One region of the Tumebacillus algifaecis genome, then DNA from elsewhere that is predicted to be linked to it. Evidence: riboswitches for the same ligand, from Rfam matches in the RefSeq annotation. Region 1 holds a riboswitch; each other region holds the start of a gene.
What was found. Region 1 has a riboswitch for cyclic di-GMP ahead of CIG75_RS08050 (glycoside hydrolase family 191 protein). Riboswitches for the same ligand answer to the same signal wherever they lie in the genome.
Positions count from the first base shown of each region.

Region 2: it holds a riboswitch for cyclic di-GMP, as region 1 does, so the genes downstream of both, CIG75_RS05005 (hypothetical protein) here and CIG75_RS08050 (glycoside hydrolase family 191 protein) in region 1, are expected to answer to the same signal.
Region 3: it holds a riboswitch for cyclic di-GMP, as region 1 does, so the genes downstream of both, CIG75_RS02235 (methyl-accepting chemotaxis protein) here and CIG75_RS08050 (glycoside hydrolase family 191 protein) in region 1, are expected to answer to the same signal.

Region 1 covers NZ_CP022657.1:1,819,625-1,827,724, forward strand. The annotation lists gene CIG75_RS08030 (type IV pilus twitching motility protein PilT) at 1-279, shown strand, start outside; gene CIG75_RS08035 (prepilin peptidase) at 384-953, shown strand; gene CIG75_RS08040 (resuscitation-promoting factor) at 1,198-2,178, shown strand; gene CIG75_RS08045 (SPOR domain-containing protein) at 2,333-3,235, shown strand; cyclic di-GMP riboswitch class I at 3,276-3,367, shown strand; gene CIG75_RS08050 (glycoside hydrolase family 191 protein) at 3,479-4,354, shown strand; gene aspA (aspartate ammonia-lyase) at 4,424-5,842, shown strand; gene CIG75_RS08060 (Maf family protein) at 6,061-6,660, shown strand; gene radC (RadC family protein) at 6,666-7,370, shown strand; gene CIG75_RS08070 (rod shape-determining protein) at 7,457-8,100, shown strand, end outside.
Region 2 covers NZ_CP022657.1:1,110,669-1,118,768, forward strand. The annotation lists gene CIG75_RS04980 (amino acid adenylation domain-containing protein) at 1-683, shown strand, start outside; gene CIG75_RS04985 (serine hydrolase domain-containing protein) at 796-1,893, shown strand; gene CIG75_RS04990 (SGNH/GDSL hydrolase family protein) at 2,007-2,651, shown strand; gene CIG75_RS04995 (FadR/GntR family transcriptional regulator) at 2,705-3,403, shown strand; gene CIG75_RS05000 (YitT family protein) at 3,502-4,386, shown strand; gene CIG75_RS05005 (hypothetical protein) at 4,521-4,829, opposite strand; cyclic di-GMP riboswitch class I at 4,843-4,933, opposite strand; gene CIG75_RS05010 (hypothetical protein) at 5,173-6,054, shown strand; gene CIG75_RS05015 (tyrosine-protein kinase domain-containing protein) at 6,070-7,482, shown strand; gene CIG75_RS05020 (glycosyltransferase) at 7,519-8,100, opposite strand, start outside.
Region 3 covers NZ_CP022657.1:445,868-453,967, forward strand. The annotation lists gene CIG75_RS02225 (response regulator) at 1-313, shown strand, start outside; gene CIG75_RS02230 (glycosyltransferase family 2 protein) at 380-820, shown strand; cyclic di-GMP riboswitch class I at 892-987, shown strand; gene CIG75_RS02235 (methyl-accepting chemotaxis protein) at 1,473-3,152, shown strand; gene CIG75_RS02240 (putative bifunctional diguanylate cyclase/phosphodiesterase) at 3,344-5,143, shown strand; gene CIG75_RS02245 (phosphate ABC transporter substrate-binding protein) at 5,327-6,217, shown strand; gene pstC (phosphate ABC transporter permease subunit PstC) at 6,350-7,249, shown strand; gene pstA (phosphate ABC transporter permease PstA) at 7,250-8,100, shown strand, end outside.

The DNA.
Region 1 (8,100 bases):
CGAACTCAGTTGGCATCGGTGTTACTCGGAATCGTATCACAGCGACTGGTGCCAAGCGCGCGAGGCAAAGGGCGCACCGCAGTCCAAGAGATACTGGTCAACACTCCTGCTGTCGCCAATCTGATCCGCACCGAAAAAGCGCACCAACTTCGCACGGCCATGCAGACGGGCAAGGCGCATGGCATGCAAACATTTGAAATGCACATACAAGAATTGTTGAGCAACGGTGCGATAAAGAAAGAAACGGTCCATGCGTATTTACAAGACTTGCAGGGATGAAAGGGAGCAGAAGGAGCAACAAGGAGCAACAAGGAGTCAGAAAAACGTGTGGGACAGGCGGCGTGTGAGGTGCAACTTCATGCAGGGAAAAGGAAGTGATCCGGATGGGCATGGTGAAGCTTTGGGAGGGTAGACAGCGAGGCTATCAATGGTTGGGAGCAGCTCTGGCCGCAGTCGTGATGCCTGTCGTGATCTATCAAGGAGGGATGGCGAGGGAGACAGTTGTTGTTGGCACACTCTTTTTGTTGCTCGTCGTGCTGACCGTTACCGATCTGAAATCGATGCTGATGCCAAATCGGATCGTGTTTCCAGCATTCGGGGTGCTCCTGGTGTTACGTTTTGCACTGCAACCGGAGTTATGGCGCGAGGCGCTTGCCGGGCTCGTGGTCGGCGGGCTGATTTTGACTTTGCTAGGGCTATGCTCAAACGGAATGGGGGGCGGAGACGTAAAAGTGTTCGCTTTGATCGGGCTGGTAGTAGGGGTCAAAGGTGTGCTGTTCGCTATTTTTTACTCCAGTCTGTACGGTACGTTGATCGGTCTGCCGCTTCGGTGGACTGGGCGCATCAAACCCCGTCAGCACATCCCGTTTGGCCCGTTTATTTTGCTCGGGACGTTAACCGCTTGGGCGTGCGGTGACAGGATCTGGCACTGGTATTTGATGCAGCTGAGCTAACGGGAAGCCACCTTGTCCAAATTTTCTTGGTTCTTGTCAATATAAAATCGGCATAATCTGTCTAGGTATCTCCGTGCCAGAGTAAAAGAAACGGTGAATCTGTCTAATCGCGACAATATTCAGTTTTTTCCAGTTCTGCCCATTGCCAGATCTGATCACACAGGTTATACTGTATCCAGTTCTTGTCCGCGTGAAAATGGGGGTAGTTTCCAGCTGGGAAATTACAAAAAAAAGAGGTGGTTGAGTGCAAAAGGTCAACCGAAAGTCTGTCTACTGCTTATCGGCAGGGGCCATCGCACTGCTTTTGGGGGGCGTGGTAACTGCAACGTCAACTTACAAGACGATAACTTTGGATGTTGACGGTCAAAAGCAGGAAATCTCCGGATTCCAATTGGGGTCGGTAGGAGAACTGTTGCGCGAACAAGGCGTAGCGGTCGAAACAGGAGACTTGGTGCAACCTGCAACTTCAGACGCACTTGCAGAAGGAACAATAATCACAGTCAAACACGCAAAATCTGTTCAAATACAGGATGGCACCAAAGAGTTGGTCAGTGTGAAAACGCAGGCTGGCACAATCGAAGAACTGATTAAAGAACTTTCTATTAAGCTGAATACGACTGATAAGACCAGTTTGGCGCTTAGTACCTCGATTGAAAACGGACAAAAGCTAACGATTACACGCAGAACGGAAGAAGTACAAATCGCAGAAGAAACGATACCTTTTCAGACCGAACGCCAGCCAGATGCCGACATGTACACGGGCACTGAGAAAGTGCTGACATCCGGTGTGGAAGGGAAAGCCAAGATCACAACGAAAATTGTGTTCGAAAATGGCAAAGAAGTCGATCGCAAGGAAGATCGCACCGTTGTAAACGACCCGGTGAATCAGGTGGTCACCTATGGGACGCAACAGCGTCCGATCGTAGTGGCTAGCCGTAGTGGAGCCAATCTAACGGCGTCCAAAGTGCTCACCATGGCTGCTTCCGCATACTCGATGCCGGGTGGGCGCACTGCAACAGGCGGTTCTGCAGGTCAGGGGACGATTGCGGTAGATCCTAGCGTGATTCCGCTTGGTACGAAAATGTATATCGAGGGATATGGTTACGGGGTTGCAAGCGATGTTGGCGGTGCAATCAAAGGCAACCGCATCGATCTTCATTTTGATACTCGCGAACAGGCACTACAGTTTGGCCGTCGTGCCGTACAGGTTTATATCTTGAACTGATCTTCTTATCATGTTGGACGCCAAAAGATGCTGTTAGGTTTCAGACCTAACGGCATCTTTTTTTATTTTTATGCAATTTTTCTTTGTCATAGCAAATGAGTCCTGCTCATAGACTCTAGCAACTAGACTCGGAGTTTGCAAAGGAGCGGTGAGCATGGATCAATCACAAGTGACGATCAATATCAAAAGCAAAACGGCAAGCACTCCTACCTCCTCAACAAGATACCCTTCGCGCTTGCGTAGAGGGCTGAAAAACCGCAAGGGCAAGGACAAGGACAAGGGGCAGATCGTCTTTCCGTTGCTCCTTGCGACACTGACAGGCATTTTGCTTGGCGTTTGTCTCCTACTGTTGTTCAAGGGACAAACGACAGCTGGCGACGTATCTGCAACGTCAACCGATGCAACAAACACGACACGAAATGGACAGATGACAGACGTGAGCGGAGAGGCGGACTTGCCGGGAGTCTCTTTATACGCGATGCAGATTGGGGTATTCAAAGACCGCGCTCGCGCCGAAGCGTTACAAAAAGCGGTCTCCGAACAGGGAGTGGGCACGGTGATTCGCGGAACTGATCAGTTTCAGGTGTTCACCGCAGTCGTGACTGACAAGGCGGCAGGTGCCAAGATCGAGGCGAAACTGAAGGAACTAGGAATTCAACATTATCCCAAAGAGTTCATTATTCCGGCCCGAAGCGGCAAAATGGAGGGGCTCACAGAGGCTGACGCAAAAAAGATGGCGGATGGTCTCGACCACGCATTACAACTGGCAGCTGCTGTCATGCCGCTGGCGATCGAAGAGGCGCCCGACGCGGCCAAGGCGTCTGCACTTCAATCGGAACTCACCAAATTTGACGAAGATCTGAAAACGTGGCAGAGCATGTTGACCAAAGCGAACCGCAGTGAAGAAAAGGCACTCGTTGAAAAAATGCACAGTTCGCTGGCAGAAGCAGTACGGGCAGCGCAGGGACAAAAGGGAATGTTCGCCATTCAAGTCAAATTGACCGCCTTTTATCTCGGCTATGAATCTTTGCTTACCAACTTGCTCAAAAGTGAGTAGACAAAGCGCAAGCCATCCCTTTACAATAGGGGTAATCTCATACGGATAAGGGCAAACTTGTCGAAAGGCAAGGACGCAAAGCCATGGGTCTTCGGATGGTTATTCACCGTCACAGATCGCCAGGCTGCAGGAGGCAGACCTTTTCTGCCACGCACTCTGTTGCTGAATTCAGTACCGGGCTGACTGCGCCTTTTCCGTTTTTGGAGAGGGCGTTTTTTATTCACAACAAGGAGTGTTTTCCAGATGATAAAAATGATGCGTAACCTCTCGTCCTTTTGTCTTGCAGTCTCGCTGGTCATAGGTGTGGCGACTGTCAACGTTGCGTGTGCACAAACGGCACCGCTCACCATGCAAAAGCCAAGCGCTCTGACCGGCATTCATTCGTATACAATCTATTATGGCGAGCCGAAGCCCGCCGCATTGGAAAAGCTGACCGCGTTTGACCTCGTCGTGATTGAACCGCGTCTTTGGACCAATGCTCAAGTTGACGTTCTGAAAGCGAAAGGGGTCAAGGTGCTCGGCTACCTGAGCGTGCTGGAGCAGTATAAGGACTCAGCATTGCTCAAAAAAGCAACGGAAGCAGACTACTTGATGATCGATGGCAAGCGCGATTTTCGAACGAATTGGGAATCGTGGTCGATGGATATCAACAGCGAACATTACCAGCAATTGCTGATCGACGAGTATCGCAGCCATGTTCTTGCCAAAGATTTGAACGGTGTGTTTCTCGACACGATGGGCAACACCGATGATCAGATCTGGCCTGTTGGCATCTCGAACCGCCAGCGTGATGGGGCGGTCCAGTTTGTCGCCTCGTTGCGTTCCTTATTCCCCGATCAGGCGATTGTACAAAATTGGGGCTTGACCGAACTAAAAGACCGCACTGCTCCTTATATCGATGGGATTCTCTGGGAAGATTTCAATCCGTCGGTTGTAAGCAAAGACGAGTGGAGTCAGAACCGGATGAAGGAACTTACCGTTTTGCAGCAAAAACACGGGCTGACCGTATTCACTGTCGAAATCGGATTGACCGGCAAGCAAAAGAGCAGTTTTCAGCAGCTCAATCACAAGCTTGGCTATATTGGACAAGTGATTAAGAAAAGCTATGATGAACTCTAATTGATGAAACGGTAAAGTATGGTACGATAAGAGCATCTTAGGTAAATGACAAAAGGAGTTGCCCGTTTCATGACAGCATATCGTATTGAAAAAGATCTCCTCGGTACAAAGGATGTACCGATCGATGCATATTACGGCATCCAAACGCTTCGTGCCGTTGAAAACTTCCCGATTACCGGCATTCCGCCGCATGTGGAAATGATCCGTGCGCTGGCCGCTGTCAAAAAGGCGGCGGCGCTGGCGAACGTGGAAGTCGGCGGGCTCAAGAAAAACATCGGAGAAGCGATCGCCAAAGCCAGTGATGAAGTGCTCGCCGGTCAATTTCATGATCAGTTTATCGTTGACTCCATCCAGGGTGGTGCTGGGACTTCGATGAACATGAATGCGAATGAAGTGATCGCCAACCGCGCCATCGAGTTGCTAGGCGGTCAGAAGGGCGAATATCTGCATTGTTCGCCAAACACGCACGTCAACATGGCGCAATCGACCAACGACGTGTTCCCGACGGCGATTCGCATCGCTTCACTCAACCTGGCGCAGGGCGTTGTCGTGGAGTTGGACAAGCTGCGTCTGGCGCTAGTTGAAAAATCGCAGGAATTCGATCAGGTGATCAAGATGGGGCGTACCCATTTGCAGGATGCTGTGCCGATTCGTCTCGGACAGGAATTTTCCGCCTATGCGAAGGTGATCACCCGCGACTTTGAACGGGTCACGCGTTCGCTCGACAACCTGCGCGAGATCAACATGGGTGCTACGGCTGTAGGCACAGGCCTCAACGCCGATCCGCGCTATATCGTCAACGTGGCCGAACATCTTCGTGTGATCACTGGACTTGACCTCAAACGGGCAGATGACTTGGTGGACGCAACGCAAAATACGGATGCTTATACAGAAGTATCCGGCGCCTTGAAGATCTGCGCGGTCAACCTGTCTAAGATGTGCAATGACATCCGTCTGATGGCATCGGGTCCGCGAACTGGATTGGGCGAACTTAACTTGCCGCCGCGTCAGCCTGGCTCTTCGATCATGCCTGGCAAGGTCAACCCGGTCATGGCTGAAGTGGTCAACCAAGTCGCTTTCCAGATCATCGGCAATGACCACACGATCTCGCTCGCTTCGGAAGCGGGCCAGCTTGAACTGAACGTGATGGAGCCGGTGCTCGTCTTCAATCTGCTGCAATCGCTTTCCATCTTGCAAAATGCGCTGCGAGTCTTCCGCGAACGCCTGATCGAAGGTCTGACCGCCAATGTTGAGCGGTGCCGCCAATTGGTGGAAATGAGCGTGGGCGTTGTCACCGCGATCAACCCGCACGTTGGCTACGAGACGGCAACGATGGTGGCAAAAGAGGCGATTCAGACAGGGCGTTCTGTTCGCGAAATCTGCTTAGAGCGGGGCATTCTTACGGAAGAGGAACTTGACGTGATCTTAAATCCGTTTGAGATGACTTCGCCTGGAATCGCAGGTAGTAAACTGTTGTTTGGCGAATAAACCAACTAGAAAGATCCGCCTGGTAGAGGCGGGTTTTTCTTTGTCAAAATCGTGTCAACTTCTGTCGCCGTTCTGTTCTGGACAGTCAACAAGATAAAGAGTATATTATCATGGACATAGCTTTTCTTTTTCCAGGACAGACTAAAATAATCCAGAGTAGCCAGATACGGTGATTCTATCGGTTTCTTGGAAAAAGAACATGGAGGCGAAGGGCCGCTATGCAGGAAAAGCTGTTAGTGCTGGCATCCGGATCACCGCGCAGGAAAGAGCTTCTGGCGGGTCTGGGATTGTCATTTGAAGTGAAAGTGAGCGAAGTGGACGAAACTTTCGAATTGGGTCTCGACCCGACGGAAATCGTTCAAGAGCTGGCGTACAAAAAGGCCAAGGCAGTTGCGAATTCTTTATCTCATGGGCTCGTACTCGGAGCTGACACCATCGTAGTGAGCGAAGGGGTCATCCTTGGTAAGCCGGTAGATGTCGAAGATGCAAAAAGAATGTTGTCCAAGTTGTCCGGACGAGCGCATATGGTATACACAGGGATCGCATTGGTGGAAGCTGGCGGCGGGATGGAAATTCGCGACGTGAGCGCCACAAAAGTGGTGATGAAAGAATTGTCGCCGGAGTTGATCTCGGGCTATGTCGCTACTGGCGACCCGATGGACAAGGCGGGCTCCTACGGCATTCAAGGAGCTGCATCCGCTTTCATTCCAGAGATTCAAGGGGACTATTTTAACGTGGTCGGTTTGCCCGTTTCTTTGGTTGCGGACCATTTGGCACGTTTCGGGTTTGAACTCTTCACAGCTAAAAAAGGCGGGTGACAAGCATGAGCGCATCGATACATGCTCACCGACCTGTGCTGGTGCGGGAGATCCCAAAAGAGGATCGTCCGCGCGAACGTATGATGCTTCAGGGGGCGGAAGCGCTCAGCAATGCGGAGTTGCTCGCAATCTTGCTGCGCACAGGCACCCGCGGCTACTCGGCGGTAGATTTGGCCGAGCAGATCCTGAAGCGCCTTGGCGGCATCCGAAACTTGATTGACGCTGACCTGCATGAGTTGACCGCACTGCCTGGGATTGGGTATGCCAAAGCTACTGAGCTAAAGGCAGCCATTGAGATCGGACGTCGTGTCTCCCGTGTGAGAAACGAAGCGCGCCCGACTTTCGAAACGCCCGCAGAAGCGGCAGACTACATGATGGATCGCTTGCGATTTCACCTGAAAGAGCATTTTGTCGTGCTCCATTTGGACACGAAAAACCGCTTGATCGGGGAAGAGATCGTGTCGATCGGGTCCTTGAACTCCTCGATCGCTCATCCGCGCGAAATTTTCAAGACTGCGCTTAAAAAAAGCGCCGCTTCGATCATTTGCCTGCACAACCATCCTAGCGGTGACCCAACGCCAAGCTTTGATGATGTGAAAGTGACCCGTCGTTTGGTGGAAGCCGGACAGATTTTGGGTATTGAATTGCTCGACCACATCATCATCGGCGAAAATTGCTACATAAGCATGCAGGAAAAAGGATGGCTGTAAGACTAGGCACATCCTATGCTCATGCTGTATAATAATCAGTCGTTAACATAACTTGTCCCCTCAGGTTTTGGGAAGGAGTAATTACAATGTTTAACAAATTTTCACGAGATATGGGTATTGATCTAGGCACAGCCAATACCCTCGTATATGTAAAAGGCAAAGGGATTGTCATTCGAGAACCGTCTGTAGTTGCAACCCGTAGCGATACCGGAGAGATCAAAGCGGTCGGCGAAGAGGCGAAACAAATGATCGGCCGTACTCCGAGCAATATTCGTGCGGAACGCCCGATGAAAGATGGTGTGATTGCAGACTTTGAAACGACGGCGACGATGCTCCGCCATTTCATTCGTCAGGCGACCGCCAAAAACAAGGGCTTATTTTTTTCTCCGCCGCGCGTGGTCATCTGCGTCCCGTCCGGAATTACCGCTGTTGAAAGACGCGCTGTTGAAGATGCGGCCCGCGAAGCGGGTGGACGTGATCCTCAGGTGATCGAAGAGCCGATGGCAGCTGCGATCGGTGCAGGTCTTCCGGTTGGCGAACCGACAGGCAGCATGGTGGTTGATATCGGCGGTGGCACCACAGAAGTTGCGATCATTTCCTTGGGTGGTATCGTCACCTCTCGTTCGATCCGTGTGGCGGGCGATGAGATGGACGAAGCGATCATCCAATACATCAAGAAGGCGTACAACTTGATGATCGGGGAGCGCACTGCTGAAGAGTTGAAAATGAC
Region 2 (8,100 bases), 710 kb from region 1:
CACAACTGACAGAGGCGGTTCGTCAACTCGCTCTCCAGCAAGGCACGACCACGTTCCTCGCCGTGACGGCGGCGTTTAACATCTGGCTATCCCGCGTATCTGGGCAAACGGACGTAGTCGTCGGCTCGCCGCTGACTGGGCGTACCAATCCGGAGTTAGAACCGGTGATCGGCGTGCTTGTCAATCCGGCCGCTTTCCGTACCGACCTGTCGGGCAACCCGACTGCAATGCAGGTGATCGAGCGCATCAAGACGGTCGCGTTCGGAGCGTATGCGAATCAGGATTACCCATACGATCTGCTCGTACAGGACCTGCGCGCTCACAGAAGCACCAACGATCCGCTGTATTCGATTGTGCTCGTCGGCCAAAACGTGCACACAGGCGGCTTCAAACTTCATGATGACTTGCATGCTGTGGGGTTCGAGTACGAAGCAGTGATCGCTGATCAAGTGAGCATGGAAGTGGAAAGATCACCGTTTGATCTACACATCGAAGTTTTTGAAAAAGGCGATCATCTTTGGATTCGTACGCACTATGATGCGTTCCGCTTCCAAAAAGATACGGTCGATCGCTTACTCGCCCAATTTGTCTATGTGCTCGAACAGTTTGTCGAGGAACCGGAAAAACGCTTGCAACAGTTTGCGTTGGAACGGCTTGAAGACACGCTGGATGACCTGTTCTAAGATCGATTGAGCAAACAGCAAAACCTCGTCCGCACCTTGGGACGAGGTTTTTGTCTTATCGGCGAGCCCTCCCGCATAGGATGTTCGTAATCGACTAGGGAGGGATACTAGAATGCGAGATATGATCGTACAAGGGGTCGCGCAAGGCATTTTTCCCGGAGCTGTCGTCTGCGTGGCGCGCAACGGGGAGCCGCTTTTTTATGAGGCGCACGGTGTAGCAGATGCGACGCAACAGCGGGCGCTGTCAGTCGAGACGCGCTTTGATATCTCCACGCTGACCCAAGTGGTGGCGACGCTGCCAGCCGTGCTGCGCACGGTGCAGCTAGGCAAACTGACGCTGGTCGATCCGATCGCCCGCTTTCTGCCGGAGTTTGCGACGGGTGTTGATCGCTTTGCGAAGGGCCAGATCAGCTTTTTCCATCTGTTGTCCCACGCCTCGGGACTGCCCGCATGGCGTCCGTTGTTTCTGCAGGCGCGCGGGGTCAAAGCTTACCTTCGCGCGCTGGCCGACACGCCGCTGGAAACGGTGCCGGGCGAACGGTTGATCAGAAGCGATCTCGGCTACATGCTGCTGGCCTTTGCCTTGGAACGGATCTGGGATCGTCCCTTCGCAGATGTCTGCGAACGCCTCGTCTTTGGCCCGCTTGAGCTGTATCAGACTTCTTTTGCCGAAGGGGACGGCCTACCGTCGGAGCTTTGTGCGGCGACGGAGATGGGCAATGAGCAGGAGCAACGGCGAGTGGTTGCTTTTGGACACCACGAATCCTTTCCGTGGCGCGACCATGCGTTGTGCGGTGAAGCGCAGGACGCCAATGCGTTTTACGGACTGGACGGCATCGCCGGGCACGCTGGGCTGTTTTCCACCGCGCTCGACCTGACCCGCTATGCGGAGATGTGGGTGCGCAAAGGCATCTTCCAGCGCCAGCGCTATCTCGATACGACACTGGTCTCGCTCGCCGTCAATGCGCACGCCGTCTGGCAAGGGCAGAGTTATGGGCTCGGCTTTGAGACCGCATCGGAACACTGTCCGGCTGGAGAGCGTGCCCCGATGCTTTCGTATGGTCAACTGTCCACCACCGGCTGTTCGCTATGGTGCGATCCGGTGCGCAAATTGACGTCTGTCACCATGACCAATGCAGCACAAGGCAGCAGTAGTGAAGGGCTGTTCGATTGGACCGCTGCGTTTCATAGAAAGGTGTTCAACGAGTAAAAGGGAGGGCGATCTCGTCTTTTCCGCAAAATGCGATCCTCTGCGGGGTCGCTTTTTTTCGCTGACAGGCATATGTTGTATGATCTGGGGAATTTGCAGGGAGGTGAAGTTACATGATCTGCTACACCGCCTTGGGAGATTCGATCACGGCGGGGCTAAACGCCACTTCATACAGTTTGGCCTATCCGTCGCTCATCGTCCAAGGCGCCAAGAAGCGCGGGAAAGAGGCCGCCTTGCGGGTCGTTGCTCATAACGGTTGGACGAGCGGAGCCCTCGTCGCAGCATTGCCCTACGCGCTCGACGCAGTGCGCCGCTCGACCACCGTCACGATCTGGATCGGCGGCAACGACTTGCTGAAAGCTGCGATCGCCATTGTCGGCCAAGGTAGGCCGGTCAAAGCGGCTGTGGCTGGATTGCTCACTTCCTATGGTCACAACCTCGAACAGATCGTCTCCACCATCGGTCGTCATAGCTCTGCCCGCGTCGTCCTCTGCACCCAATATAACCCGTTTCCGAACTCCCCTGTCGCTCTAGAAGCGGTGGGCGCCCTCAACTCGGTCACAGAGCAGGCTGCCAAACGCCTGCACACCGAGCTCGCCCCTGTCCATTCTTGGATCGAAGGCAATCAACCCACCTTGATCGAGGGGTACCGCACCGGGCGTATTGAAGATGCGCTACAGCTATTTCGCCGTCCAATTCATCCGAACAATGCTGGTCACGCCGTAATCGCGCGCCACCTATCTTCTTACATTCGGTAGAATTATCATGCTATAATAAAATAAATCAAAATTCATCCAGTCGAGGGACAACTGTGGCCAAACCAAAAAACAAATCGAACAAAATCTACGAGCAGGTTGCCCAGCACATCAAGCAAATGATCGAAGAGGGCGTGCTCGCCCCCGGTGACAAACTGCCGCCGATGACCGAGCTGGCGAAGGAATTCGGCGTGTCGCGTGCTACAGTGCGCGAAGCTTTCTCTTCGCTCGTCGGGATGGGCTTGATCGATCTGCGCCACGGAGAAGGCACGTTCGTCCAAAAGATCGATGTCCAGACGATGATCATCGAGCCGATGAACGCCGCGCTTTTGCTTGGACGCAGCAACATGCGCGAACTGTTGGAGATGCGCCGCTTGTTGGAGATCGGCACCGTACAGGGCGCTTGTGAGCGTTGGACAGACGAAGGGTTAGCGAGGATCGAGCAGGCGCTCAATCGGCAGGAGGCGGCTTGTCACACCCTGGAGGAGCAGGTGAGCTGCGAGCTGCAGTTTCATATCGCGATCGCCGAAGCGTCGGGCAACAACGTATTTCTCAATTTGATGAATACGCTGTCGGAAGCGCTGCGCAGCACGTTGCGCCTCACGCATGAAGCGACCGACGATGTGGAGGCGTTGATCGCTGAACATCGCCGTATCTTCGAAGCGATTCGCAGTCGCGATGGGAAGCGAGCGGTCGAACTGATGTCCGATCATCTGCTGCACTGTGAGCGACATGTCCTCGCCAAGAAAACCTAAAAGCACCCGTCACGTCAAAAGTGATCGGGTGCTTTTGTGTATAAATAGCGGGCCGAAGGAAAATGATGTGAGATGACAAATGAGAAGGAGGGTAGCAGATGGAAGCACAGCCGATACTCAAGCGGAATCACCGCAAACAATCGTTAGCCGCCAAGATCAAACGCATGTTTTTTATCACGCTCGGCTCCTTGCTCGTCTCAGTGGGGCTGGAAATCTTTCTGGTTCCCAACTCGATCATCGACGGCGGCGTGATCGGTATTTCGATCCTGCTGGCCTTTCTGACCGACAAGCCGGTCGGACTCTATATGATCGTCCTCAATCTCCCTTTTCTGCTCGTTGGGTACAAGCTGATCGGCCGAACGTTTGCGATCACGACGACGATCGCCGTCATCCTGATGTCCAGCTTCGTCACGCTGTTTCACAGCGTCAGGCCGTTCACAGACGACTTGCTGCTCGCATCCGTCTTTGGCGGGGTGGTACTTGGGATCGGGGTCGGGACGATCATCCGCTATGGCGGGTCGCTCGACGGCACAGAGATTATTGCCATCTTGCTCGCCCGCAAATCGAGTTTTTCCGTTGGGGAAGTGGTGATGTTTTTCAACATCTTCATTCTCGGCAGCGCTGGATTTGTATTTGGTTGGGACCATGCGATGTATTCGCTGATCGCCTATTTCATCGCGTTTAAAATGATCGACATCACGATCGAAGGACTCGATGAATCGAAATCGGTCACGATCATCTCAGACTCACCAAACGAAATCTCAGAGGCGATCCGCAATCGATTGGGGCGGGGGGTCACTCACATTTATGGCAAGGGTGGATATACGGGCGAAGAAAAAGAACTGCTCTATGTGATTGTGACACGCCTTGAACTTGCTAAATTGAAAGACATCGTGCTCGAATATGACGAGGGAGCTTTTGTTGCGATCGAACATGTTGCCGATGTGATGGGTGGACGCTTTAAGAAAAATGCAATACACTAGCCCTCCCTCTGCGGAGGGCTTTCCCATTGAACCGATGGGACAAGAGCCGTATAATGGAAGTGGACTGTATCCAAAAAGAAAACCTGTTGCCGATTGGGCAACAGGCGCATGCTTGCGAAGTCGTGATGGTAACGTTAGAACAGTTGCATATTTTCTTCGAACAGTGCGGTAATTCTATCTTGATAAAGATAAAAGAATTCGGAATGTTGTAACGAACTCCAGTTGTCGAACAGTTCACGATTCTCCTGATAGAAGCTATACTGTTCGAGGACCAGATTGTGATCCCTCTGGATAAAGGAATCCAGAGCTTCAGACTTCAGACCGACCGTCTGTGTGAGCACGATCCCTTCTGTGAGCGTCACCAGATTTGGGACATTCATCATGACGGAGAGTGAGCCCATCATGATCCCGATCAACAACGAGACAGGGAGTCGGAAACGCATAACGCTTACTCCTTTCGGCAACCCGGCTGCCGTGGCGGACGATGTCGCGCGGTAGGCCCGTGGCTTTGCGTCCCGTCCTTTCGAACGGTTTGCCGTTTCGTGTGGATGTAACAGATTTCGACATAAATTAAATAGATGTCGTACAAATGACAAAGCTGATAGTTCTATCTTAGGGTATAATAGTGGGGAAGTCAAGACAGGAGCAGGACTTATAGCCCATATTGCATGACATTTTATAATCATGAAAATTTATTCAATAGTTCTGAAGTACCAAAAATCGCTTCAATCATTAACTTAAAAGATTGAACATTGATTCATATCGGGAAAAGGAGCATAAATCACGATGGCAACTGATGAGCGAAAAGACAAGCTCTGCTCCGAATCGAACGAGGCGGGATTTTTCGAAGCGCTTCAGGCGGTTGATGAACAAGCAGGGGCGTTGTCCCTAGACACGCCTGGCGAACGCTGGACACCCCAAAATACAAAATCATCGGCGAACAAAAAGCGAGCGCCATTCTGGGTGCTGATACTGGTCGGCGCCTCCTTGCTTGGCAATCTCGGTTTCGGCGCCATGTTCTTGATGAATCGACAAACGGAGCCTGCACCATCTGCCGAACCGATCACGAAGCCGCAACCACAATCGGAACAGCCGGAACAATCGGAACAGCAGAAGATCGAAGTGCCGACGACCAGCTTTATTCCAAAGTCGGTGGTCTGGAATAAGAAGCAGCTTGAGACGCTGTCCGATGCGAAGCGCCGTGAAGTTGAAAGCCAACTTGCACAGTTGCCGACCGGGCGCTATTTTGTCTCTGGTTTTTTCAATTTGCTGTTCGTACCGGGGGTCAGCGAGATGGAGATCGATGCTGATGGCAAGCTGAAAGTACGGATGTTCGTGCACAACGGCTATCTGCGCAATTTCACCTTGAAGCGGATTGCGATCAGCGCCTACTATCATGAGAGTGTTGTCTTTAACGGCACGCTCAATGGGCCGCTCGACGAGTGGTTGCCGGGGGAAGTGCGGATGCTGGAGATGGTCTTTTCCCCGGATGAAATGAAAGATATGAAACTGATGAAGAATTTGGTCGAATATAAGGATGAACAGCAGAAGCTGTTGTTTCAGGCGCGGTTTGCTATCGACGAACCGAACTTGATGAGCCCGCTCGTATCCGAACCGGTCTGGATGTATTTTAATGCGCATACGGCCTTGATGAAAAATGTCCCGTAAAGAGGTGGAACCGACATGTTAGGCTATTTGTGGAGAAAATATTTCACGGCAGTCAAGAAGCGCATCGGGCTCTTGATCCTGATCGTCGCTTTTGCAGTCGGCACTTCCACCTATTTGAGCGTGTTCGTGGTGACGCCGACGTACAAAGCGACCGCATCGCTGTTGGTCAACACCGACCCGACAATCTCGAGCGAATACTTGCTCAATGAAGTGTTGACCAACCAAAAAGTGATCAAAACATATAACGAGATCATCAAAAGCCATCTGGTGTTGCAAGAGGTGATCGCGAAGCTCAGCCTGCAATTAAAACCGGAGGAATTGGGCAAGTTGGTCAAAGTGGTCAATAACGCAGACTCATCCGTCTTTACGATCACCGTCAACTATCCGAACCAAGAAGAGGCGATCAAAATCGCTAACGAATTGGCGGGTGTGTTTACCTTAAAAGTCGGCCAGTTGATGCAAGTGGACAATGTGGTGATGATCGACCGAGCCACAATGGATAAATCATCAAAAGTGTCGCCCAACATCACGATGAATGTCGCCATCGCGCTGATTCTTTCGACGATGGCTGCGGTCGGAGCGTTCGGTCTGCGCGAATATTTGGATTCGACGATTAAAAGCCGAGAAGAGATCAAATTTGAGACGGGCTTGGCTACGATCGGAGAGCTCGGGACGTGGAAGCCGAAACGGCGCTGGTTCCGCTTGCGGAAGAACGCCGATTCGACGAGTGACCTGTCGCTCTTGAAAATGGAGCCGACCAAGCGCAACCGCCGCGTCGTGGAAAGTTATCTGCATCTCTATCGCAATCTGTTACCGGTGCTGACGATGGAGGATGTGCGGACGATCGTGGTCACCTCAACGCATGAACAGGAAGGGAAATCGACGATCTTGACCCATCTGGGCATCTTGATGGCCCAAAACGGTCATGGGGTGCTGATGATCGACGCGAATGCGGAACATCCGACCTTGCATGGCATCATGCCGGGCGAGGGAGAGGAAGGGCTGTGCGATCTCCTGCTGGGGACGGTCACGGCTGACCAAGCGATTCGCCCATCGGTGATTGCAGGGCTCGATGTGTTGCCGCTCGGCAAAGCGTCGCTTGGCGCCCTGCGCAAGTTTGCCGAAGGTGGACTCGATCATATGCTGCCAGACCTTCGCGAGCGCTATGACATCATTCTGATCGACAGTGGTGCGATCAGCTCCTCCCTGTTGCCAAATACACTGGCCAAAAGTGCTGACGGTGTGCTCTTCGTCTTCCGCAGCGGCAAAGTCGCCCGGGAGGAAGGTGCTGTCGCCGTAGCTGGATTGCGGCAAAGCGATGCCAAAATCCTCGGCGCTGTTCTCAATAAAAATGAAGGCAAACCGGGTCGTCCACCGTTCCTCTTAGAACGAGTGTTGCAAAAGGACATTGAACTGAATCGGGCATAACAAAAGGGACTCGCATCGCGAGTCCCTTTCTGCTGTCTATGGTGTTTGGCTACTACATGGCGAGCATTGTCTGATCGAGCGGTACATCTCCAAAAATGTATCGCGTTCACGCTCCAACGAGAAATGTGTGGCGATAGTCTTCAGTGCCCCTTGGCTCAGTTTTTCCACCACGAGCGGATCGGTCACGAGCAGGCTGGCCTTTTCAGTCAACGCTGCTTCGTCATCATAGAGGAAGCCATTTTCACCGTCGGTGATCAGGTCGCGGTTGCCTGGCACGTCTGAGGCGAGCACCGCTTTTCCGATCGACATCGCTTCGAGCAGGGCATGGGAGAGTCCCTCGGAGGACGAGGTGTTCATCACCACGTCGGCTACGCGGTACAGATCGGCGATTTCTTCATAAGGCACCGAACCGAGATAGCGGGCAAACGGGCTGTCCGCAAATGCGGCCTCAACTTCGGCGCCCACATGATCATCGAGCACCGGGCCGACCAGCACGAAGCGCACCTGCGGATGTTGCTCATGCACGCGCTTCAACGGTTCGAACGCATCGAGCGGACGCTTTACCGGGCGCAGACCTGCGACGAGCAGGAACAGAAAATCGTCATCCGCTATGTCGAA
Region 3 (8,100 bases), 1.4 Mb from region 1:
ATTCATCCACCCGCAGGTGACCACCAAGCTGCTCGATGAGTTTAAGCGTTTGTCCAATCAGGTGTACGACGGTGATTTCGAACAGGGTGAACAGGGATTGTCGTACGAATGGCAAGAGATTTTGACCCAGCGCGAGATGGAGATTTTGAAGTTGATGGCGGAGGGCAAGAGCAACCGCACGATCGGTGAGTCGCTGTTCATCTCGGAGAAGACGGTCAAAAATCACGTGTCTTCCATCCTCGGCAAACTGTCGGTAGATGACCGCACCCAAGCGGTGATCACCGCGGCCAAGCGCAGTTGGGTGAAATTATAAGAAAAAGCACGTGGGCGAATGGAGCGGCATATATTGACACTACAACCCTGCGAGGAGGTGTCAAGAGTGCTCGCTCTATTCATTTGGGGATTTGCGTTGTATGGCCTGTTTGTTGCGCTGTGGAAGATTGTGCGATTTTGGGTGCAGAAAAATCGGCGGGGAGTGCCGGTGACCGCAATCCTGGTGGTGGCAGAGGGGGCCTCTTACATCGAAGGAATCCTGCGAACGCTGACCACTGCGGAGCCATTTTGCGGACGGGAGCTCGATCTTGTCGTCGTCGATTGCGGATCGCGTGACGAGACGGTGAAGATCGTCGAATCGATCGCCAACAAGCGCGGCACGATCAGCTTGGTTCGGGTGGGAAGGGAAGACCCGACGCATGAGCTGGCTGCCTTGATCGGAAACAAGGGGCGCAGCGTGCAGTGCGTGTTCGACCTGCGGAGCAAAGTGTCGCCTCTGGAAGTGGTGCCTACATTGGCCGCTTTCTGGAGCGATGAAACGGTTTAATATAAAATAGGTCTGCGGACCTATGTACTTACAGCGTTGTCAGACTATATAATAAAGCCATAAGATGAGTCAATCAATAAAGGCAAACCCGCTGAAAGGCGGGGACGCAAAGCCATGGGTCTACAGTCAGCTCTCCCTAAGCTGACCATGATTGCCAGGTTGCTGATTGATACGGTCGCGAACTGTCACCCCACAGTTTGCAAAGTATCCGCCTCGGCAACCCACCGAAGGTGGATTTTTTTATCAGCAGTGACTCATCGGGTAGCATAACTCATTTACCCTTTTTGTAATCCCCCTACCCCCCACACAAAGAACCCCCTTACGAGTCCCCAACTCGTAAGGGGGTTCTTTGCATTTCCCGTCTACCCGTCTATTTTCACTCATGACTTGTTCCAAGCATTCTGCGCAAAAAATGACTCCTTCCAAGAATCGGAAGGAGCCGATTTTAGAAAAGAAGGAGGTCATGTCATGAAAAAGTCACTCGCAACACTGGTGATGTCGTCCGTACTTTAGTATATGCAGACAGCCGTATTTGATGCGGGTTGTTCTAAAGAAATCTTTTACGCATTTTACAAAAGCTTCATCCTCCCGACATGTTGTTCTGCGATACTGAACGTGAAGAAGTTGTGAGCTGACGGGGGAGGGCAACAACATGATAAAGAAACAGGGAAGCAAGGGTGTTTCCGTCCAAACAAGACTCACGTTGTTTGTGTCGGCACTCTTGCTTCTTGTCGTTTTAGCCATGGGGGCCACGGTGTACTATGTGCTGGAACAGGACCTCAAACGGGGGGCCGATTTTCAGTTGCAAGGCCATGCGACACAGACGGCGAAACAGCTGGGTATTCTGTTGCAGACCACCGACTCCCGCATGTTTGAGCGGGAAGCGGTCTATGTGGTAGAAAATGCGGTGCGCTCATTTGAGCAGATCGGCTGGCAGGTGTCGGCCACGCTGTTGCGAGCAGATGGCGAAGCGGCTTTGCAGCGCGAGGGAGCCCTGCAGATCGATCAGAATCTAAAAGCACAGATGATACGAGAAAAATCGGGCCTGCTCCACAGCGCCGAAACGGGGGAAGCTCGTACATATGCGTTCGCATTCGTGCCGGAGCGCAATCTCGTCTATGTCGCAGCGGTGGCAGATCGTGAGATATTTGCCTCGCTTGCCGAACTTCGGCAGCTCACGTTGTTGCTGGTGATCGCAGCGCTGGTGATCGGAAACGTCGGGATCTGGTTTTACACGCGAAAGATTCAAACCTCGCTCTTGGCGATCCGCAACTTGATGCGGGAAGTGGCCGCTGGCAATTTGCAAAACCGCTACGGAGAACGCGATGACTATCGGGAACTCAAGGACTTGGGGCGAGCTGTGGACAGCATGATCGACAACTTGCGGCGCTTGATCGGGCAGGTTGGAGCGATCGCGGGCAGTGTGGCCGCTTCCGCTCAAGCGTTGTCAGACCATGCGGAAGAGACGTCCACAGGCATTCGGCAAGTGGCGGCGACGATTCAGGAAGTGGCTGGAGGTGCGGAGTCACAGGCGCTATCAGCACTGGAGGCGGCCGATGCTGTGGAAGCGATGGCAGGAGAGGCCGCTCGCATCGTCAAACGCTCGATCGGCGTCGCTGATGAATCGGAGCAAACGGCCCACGAAGCACAGCAAGGCAATCTGGCGATCGGACAGTCGATCACGCAGATGAACCACATCAATCGGACGGCCGAACAGACGGCTCTGGCGGTGCAAGCGCTCGAGCGGCGTTCGGCGGAGGTCGGCAAGATCGTGGAAGTGATCACCGGAATTGCCGCCCAGACCAATCTGTTAGCGCTCAACGCCTCGATCGAAGCGGCGCGGGCCGGGGAGCATGGCAAAGGGTTTGCTGTGGTCGCGGAGGAGGTCGCGAAGCTGGCTATGCAGTCTCAAATGTCTGCGCGGCAGATCGCCCAGCTGATCTATGAGATGCAGGAGGAGACGCAGCGCGTGGTGCAGGCGATGAGTGCGGGCAGCGCGGAAGTCGAAGCGGGGATCGTGCTGGCCGACCGAGCGGGCGACACGTTCCAGCGCATTTTGCGGGCGGCAGAGCATGTTGCAACCCAAGTGCAAACGATCACGGCCGCCTCGCGCGCGATGTCGTTGCGCTCCGAGCAAGTGGCAGCCGGAGTTGAGGTGATGAAAGGGATTTCGCAAGATTCGGCCGCAGCTGCACAGAGCTGTGCGGCCGCTTCGGTGACGCAGCTCGTGTCGATGGAGGAAGTATCCGCGTCCGCCGACCGACTGCGAAAGATGGCAGACCAACTGAACGGTGCAATCATGCAATTTCAGGTCCGGGCAGAAGCGAAATAAGCTTCTGTCCGCTTTTTTTGCGCTCATATTTGATAGAAAAATTACTATTATTAACGTTCTGTAAAAGCTGGTCTAGCGTTCTCTCGGATTTTTTACTATAATGGTAGGGTGTAAGACTAAGTAGACAATATAGTAATTGTACTTTGACGCGTAAAGCATTTTGTAAAGGCATGGGGGCGGGAGGTGGCCAGGTGTTTCGAAAACAAGCAGGGGTTCGTCGGACGATGATGCGCATCGGAGCCGGGGCTACACTCTCTTTTGGGTTATTGTTTGCAGGGGTGTCCCTGCTGGAATTGGCACGCGCCGGAGTGTTGTTTGGCTGGTCTTGGGGGACGCAGCCAAATCAGGAAGTGATCTTGTTGCGCGTGATGATGATCAACGCGCTGCTGTTGACGTTGTTGATGATTCGCAATCTCGTGATCGATTTTGATGTGGTGACCGAACGGTTGCGAAAGAAATTGAATATAGTTAATGGATTTATCTTATCGATTTCGATTGTCGCACTTCTATTGAATTATTTTGAAGGGCCGCTCGTCACGCAACTCGAAACGGCGATCAGTTTGGTCAGCATTTTCTGTGCGGGCTTGACCGTGTACCTGTTCCACCTGTTGGTGCAGGTCTTTCGCAATGTGCGGGATCGACTGTCGCATGAACAGGAGTTGTCCGGAAAGCTGTATCATCAGTTGACCACCGACCGCCTGACCGGAATCCCAGGGCGGATGCTGTTTCAGGAGCATTTGGCGGCTTCGATCGCAACCGCTCAGAAGACGGGTGTCAGCGGTGCGGTTCTGTTTTTTGATCTAGATGATTTCAAGATGTTTAACGACTCGCTCGGACATGATTTTGGCGACCAGGTGTTGTTGGCCGTGACCGATCGCATCTTGCAGCACTCGACCGAGGGGATGCGTCTGTATCGGCTGGGCGGTGATGAATTTGTGATCCTTTTGGAGGGTCTACAAGGTGAAGAGGAAGCGACGCAAGTGGCGGAGCGGGTATTTGCCGCGATGAAGGAGAAGCTGAGCTTAGACGGTCAGGACCTGTTCATCAATTTATCGCTTGGCATCTCGCGGTTTCCGGAAGACGGGTCGGACGCACAGACCCTGTATCGCAATGCGGAGATGGCGATGTATCACGCCAAAAGCATCGGGCGCAATAACTACCAGCTCTTCGAGTCGGCGATGAACAAGCGTGCGGCGGAGCGTTTGCTTTTGGCGGGCGATCTGCGTCGTGCGCTGGAGCGGGACGAATTTTTCCTCGCCTACCAGCCTCAGGTCTGTCTGACGTCTGGGCGGATCACCGGCATGGAAGCGCTGATCCGCTGGCAACATCCGGAGCGCGGTTTTGTTTCGCCGGGCGAATTCATTCCGCTGGCGGAGGAGACGAAGCTGATCATCCCGATCGGCGAATGGGTGTTGTACACCGCTTGCCGCCAGAACAAAGCATGGCAGGATGCCGGGTTTACGCCGGTCTGCGTGTCGGTCAACCTGTCCGCTTTCCAGTTTGGACAGCCGAATCTGGTGGCGATGATCAAGAAGGTGCTGGAGGAGACTGGGCTTGAGCCGCAGTATCTCAATCTGGAGATCACGGAGAGCATCACGATGAACAACGTCGAGCGGGCGATCAACACGATGCACGAGATCAACGATCTTGGCATCGGCATTTCGATCGACGACTTTGGCACCGGGTATTCGTCGCTCAATTATTTGAAGAAATTCCCGATCCAAACGCTCAAGATCGACCAGTCTTTCGTCCGCGACATGACCGAAGAGCACCAAGATGTGGCGATTCCTACGGCGATCATCGCGATGGCCCACTCGCTCAACCTGAAAGTGATCGCCGAAGGGGTGGAGACAGAAGTCCAGCAGCAGATGCTTCGCGAACGCGGCTGTGACGAGATGCAAGGGTATCTGATCTCCAGACCGTTGCCGGCGCTCGAGTTTGAAAAGCTGTTTCACAGCCTGCCCGGGCAGGAGCAACTGTTGGCCAATTAAAAAGAGAGTCAAGCGCTTTGTCCCAAACAGGGACAAGGCGCTTTTTTTATTCCCACGAGAACCAAAAGAAATTTACAAACCTTTTACGCGGTGTCCGAATTAGATTTACGCGAGGCTGGTACGATAAGAACTGTAAGCAATGACAAAGATAAAAAACTTCGAATTCCTAAGGGGGATTTTCAAGTGTTTGCAACTGTGTCGAAAAAAACACTCTCGCTCGGTCTGATCGCGACAATGACAGCTGGGTTGTTGGTAGGATGCGGTACCAAGGAAGAAAGCCAACCGAAAAGCGGTGGCGATTCGAACGCTCCGAAACAAGAGGAACTCACCGGGAAAATCACTGCATCCGGTTCTTCGGCACTGCTGCCGCTGGTGAAGCACGCAGCCGCTAAGTTCCAAGATAAACACCAAGGCGTCACCGTTGACGTTGCGGCAGGTGGATCGGGTACTGGCTTGAAGCAAGTGGCAGAGGGCGCTGTAAATATTGGGAACTCCGACGTGGAAGCTGGCGATGAATATAAAGATAAAGGTTTGGTCGATCATCAAGTAGCAGTTGCTCCGTTCGTATTGGTTACCAACAAAGACGTGTCGGTAGAAGATATCAGCTCCGAACAAGCTGCGAAAATCCTGACCGGCGAAGTGACGAACTGGAAAGATGTCGGTGGCAAGGATCAAAAGATCACGATCATCGGTCGTGCCGAATCTTCCGGCTCGCGCAAGTACATCAAGAGCGCGCTGCTTCCGAAAGACAAGGACTTCGCGAAAGACGCAGTGGTTCAAGACTCCACTGGCGCGCTGAAAACTTCGGTTGAGCAAACTAGCGGTTCGATCGGCTACATGGACGCTCCGTACGCAGATGACAAAATCAAAATTCTGAAGTTGGACGGCGTGGCTTACTCGCCGGAAAACATCTCCAATGGCTCTTGGAAGCTGTTCTCGATCGAGCATATGTACACCAAAGGCACTCCGGACAAAGTGAGCCAAGCTTTCCTTGACTACATCATGTCTGCTGACTTCCAAAACAATGAAGTGGAAGCACTGAAATTTATTCCGATCAACAAAATCAAGAAATAACAAACACCCGGTACGATCAGGGGGAGGGACGACGCGCAGGCATCGTCCCTGCCCTTACGTTTTGAACCAATTGTAAATATTGCACGAATTATTAGTTAAAAACGGAAGATTGCGTGAGGTGGGGGGTTCCTGATGGCTGAAAAAGGTTCGGTCGGCAACTTGAACATGATGCGCCGCCGCACAGACCGCATGATGAATTGGCTGTTTGTGGGGAGTGCGATTTTCGTATCGCTGATCATTTTTGGGATTATTGTTTTTGTGGGCAATCAGGGATTGCGAACGTTTGCCGACCCAGAAGCGGGAATTGCTGAATTTTTCTTCAGCACAAACTGGACGCCGTCAGAAGGTGAGTACGGAGCGGCAGGGTTTATTCTCGGTTCGTTTCTCGTCACAGGCTTAGCGCTTCTGCTCGCCGTTCCGGTAGCGGTCGGCGGTGCGGTGTTCATGGCGAAAATCGCGCCAAACTGGATGCGCGAGATCATGCGTCCGGCAGCCGACCTGTTTGTCGGGATTCCGTCTGTCGTCTACGGCTTGATCGGTCTGTTGATCTTCGTGCCGTGGTTTTCCAAAATGTTCCCCGGACAGCCGGGCTTTGGCGTGGGGCCGGCGGCGGTGATTCTGGCGATCATGATTCTGCCGACGATCCTGTCCGTTTCGGAAGACGCGCTGCGCACGTTGCCGCGCGCGCTCGAAGAAGCGTCCTATGCGCTTGGCGCCACGCGCTGGCAGACGATTTGGAAGGTGTTGATTCCGGCTGCGATGCCGGGAATCTTGACCGGGGTGATCCTCGGGATGGGACGTGCGATCGGGGAAGCGATGGCGGTGCAGATGGTCATCGGGAACGCGCCGGTGCTGCCCAAAGGTCTCGGGGAACCGACGTCCGTATTGACGACGCAGATCGTCAAAGAGATGGCTTCGATCTTCGGAACGACGGTCAACAACTCGCTGTTCCTGATGTCACTGATCCTGCTGCTCGTCTCCTTGTCGCTGATCCTGATCATCCGCATCGTGGCTCGCAGGAGGGAAGTCTAGATGAACAACAAACTGACAGATAAGCTGGCGACCGGATTATTCTGGGCGATCGGGCTCTTGATTCTTTCGGTTCTCGCATGGTTTCTTTGGTACATTCTTTCGGCGGGCGTGCCGCATCTGACGCTAGACTTCATCTTTGGGAAACCGGAAGATGTCAAAGCGGGTGGCGGTGTCGGCCCGATGCTGTTCAACTCTTTTTACATTCTGTTCTTGTCGCTCTTGTTCTCGCTTCCGTTTGGGATCGGAGCGGGCATCTGGTTGGCCGAGTATGCGAAGAAAAATTGGCTGACCGATCTGGTGCGCTTGTCCACCGAAATGCTTGCCTCCGTTCCTTCGATTGTATTTGGTCTGTTCGGGGCCTTGCTGTTCGTCACCTATTTTGGACTGGGCTTTACGATCTTGGGCGGTGCGCTGACGCTCTCGCTGCTCAATCTTCCGGTGTTGGTGCGCGTGACCGAAGAAACGCTGCGCGCGGTGCCCGACTCCTACCGCGAAGCCAGTCTGGCGCTGGGCTCGACCAAGTGGCAGATGATTCGCAAGGTGTTGATTCCGTCCGCACTGCCAGGTCTGGTCACCGGGATTACGCTGGTGGCAGGACGGGCGCTGGGGGAATCGGCGATCCTGATCTTTACGGCGGGCGTGTCGGTGTCGCGATTTGCACCCGACTTCGACCTGATGGCATCGGGAGCCACCCTTTCCGTCCAGCTGTGGTACATCCGCTCGGAAGCGTTGGTGCCCGATGCGATGGATATTGCTGAAGGGACGGCCGCACTTTTGGTCGTCGTCGTGTTGGCGTTAAACTTGTTGATTGCCTTACCGAGCCGTTATCTGCAACGCAAAGCTGCCGGGAA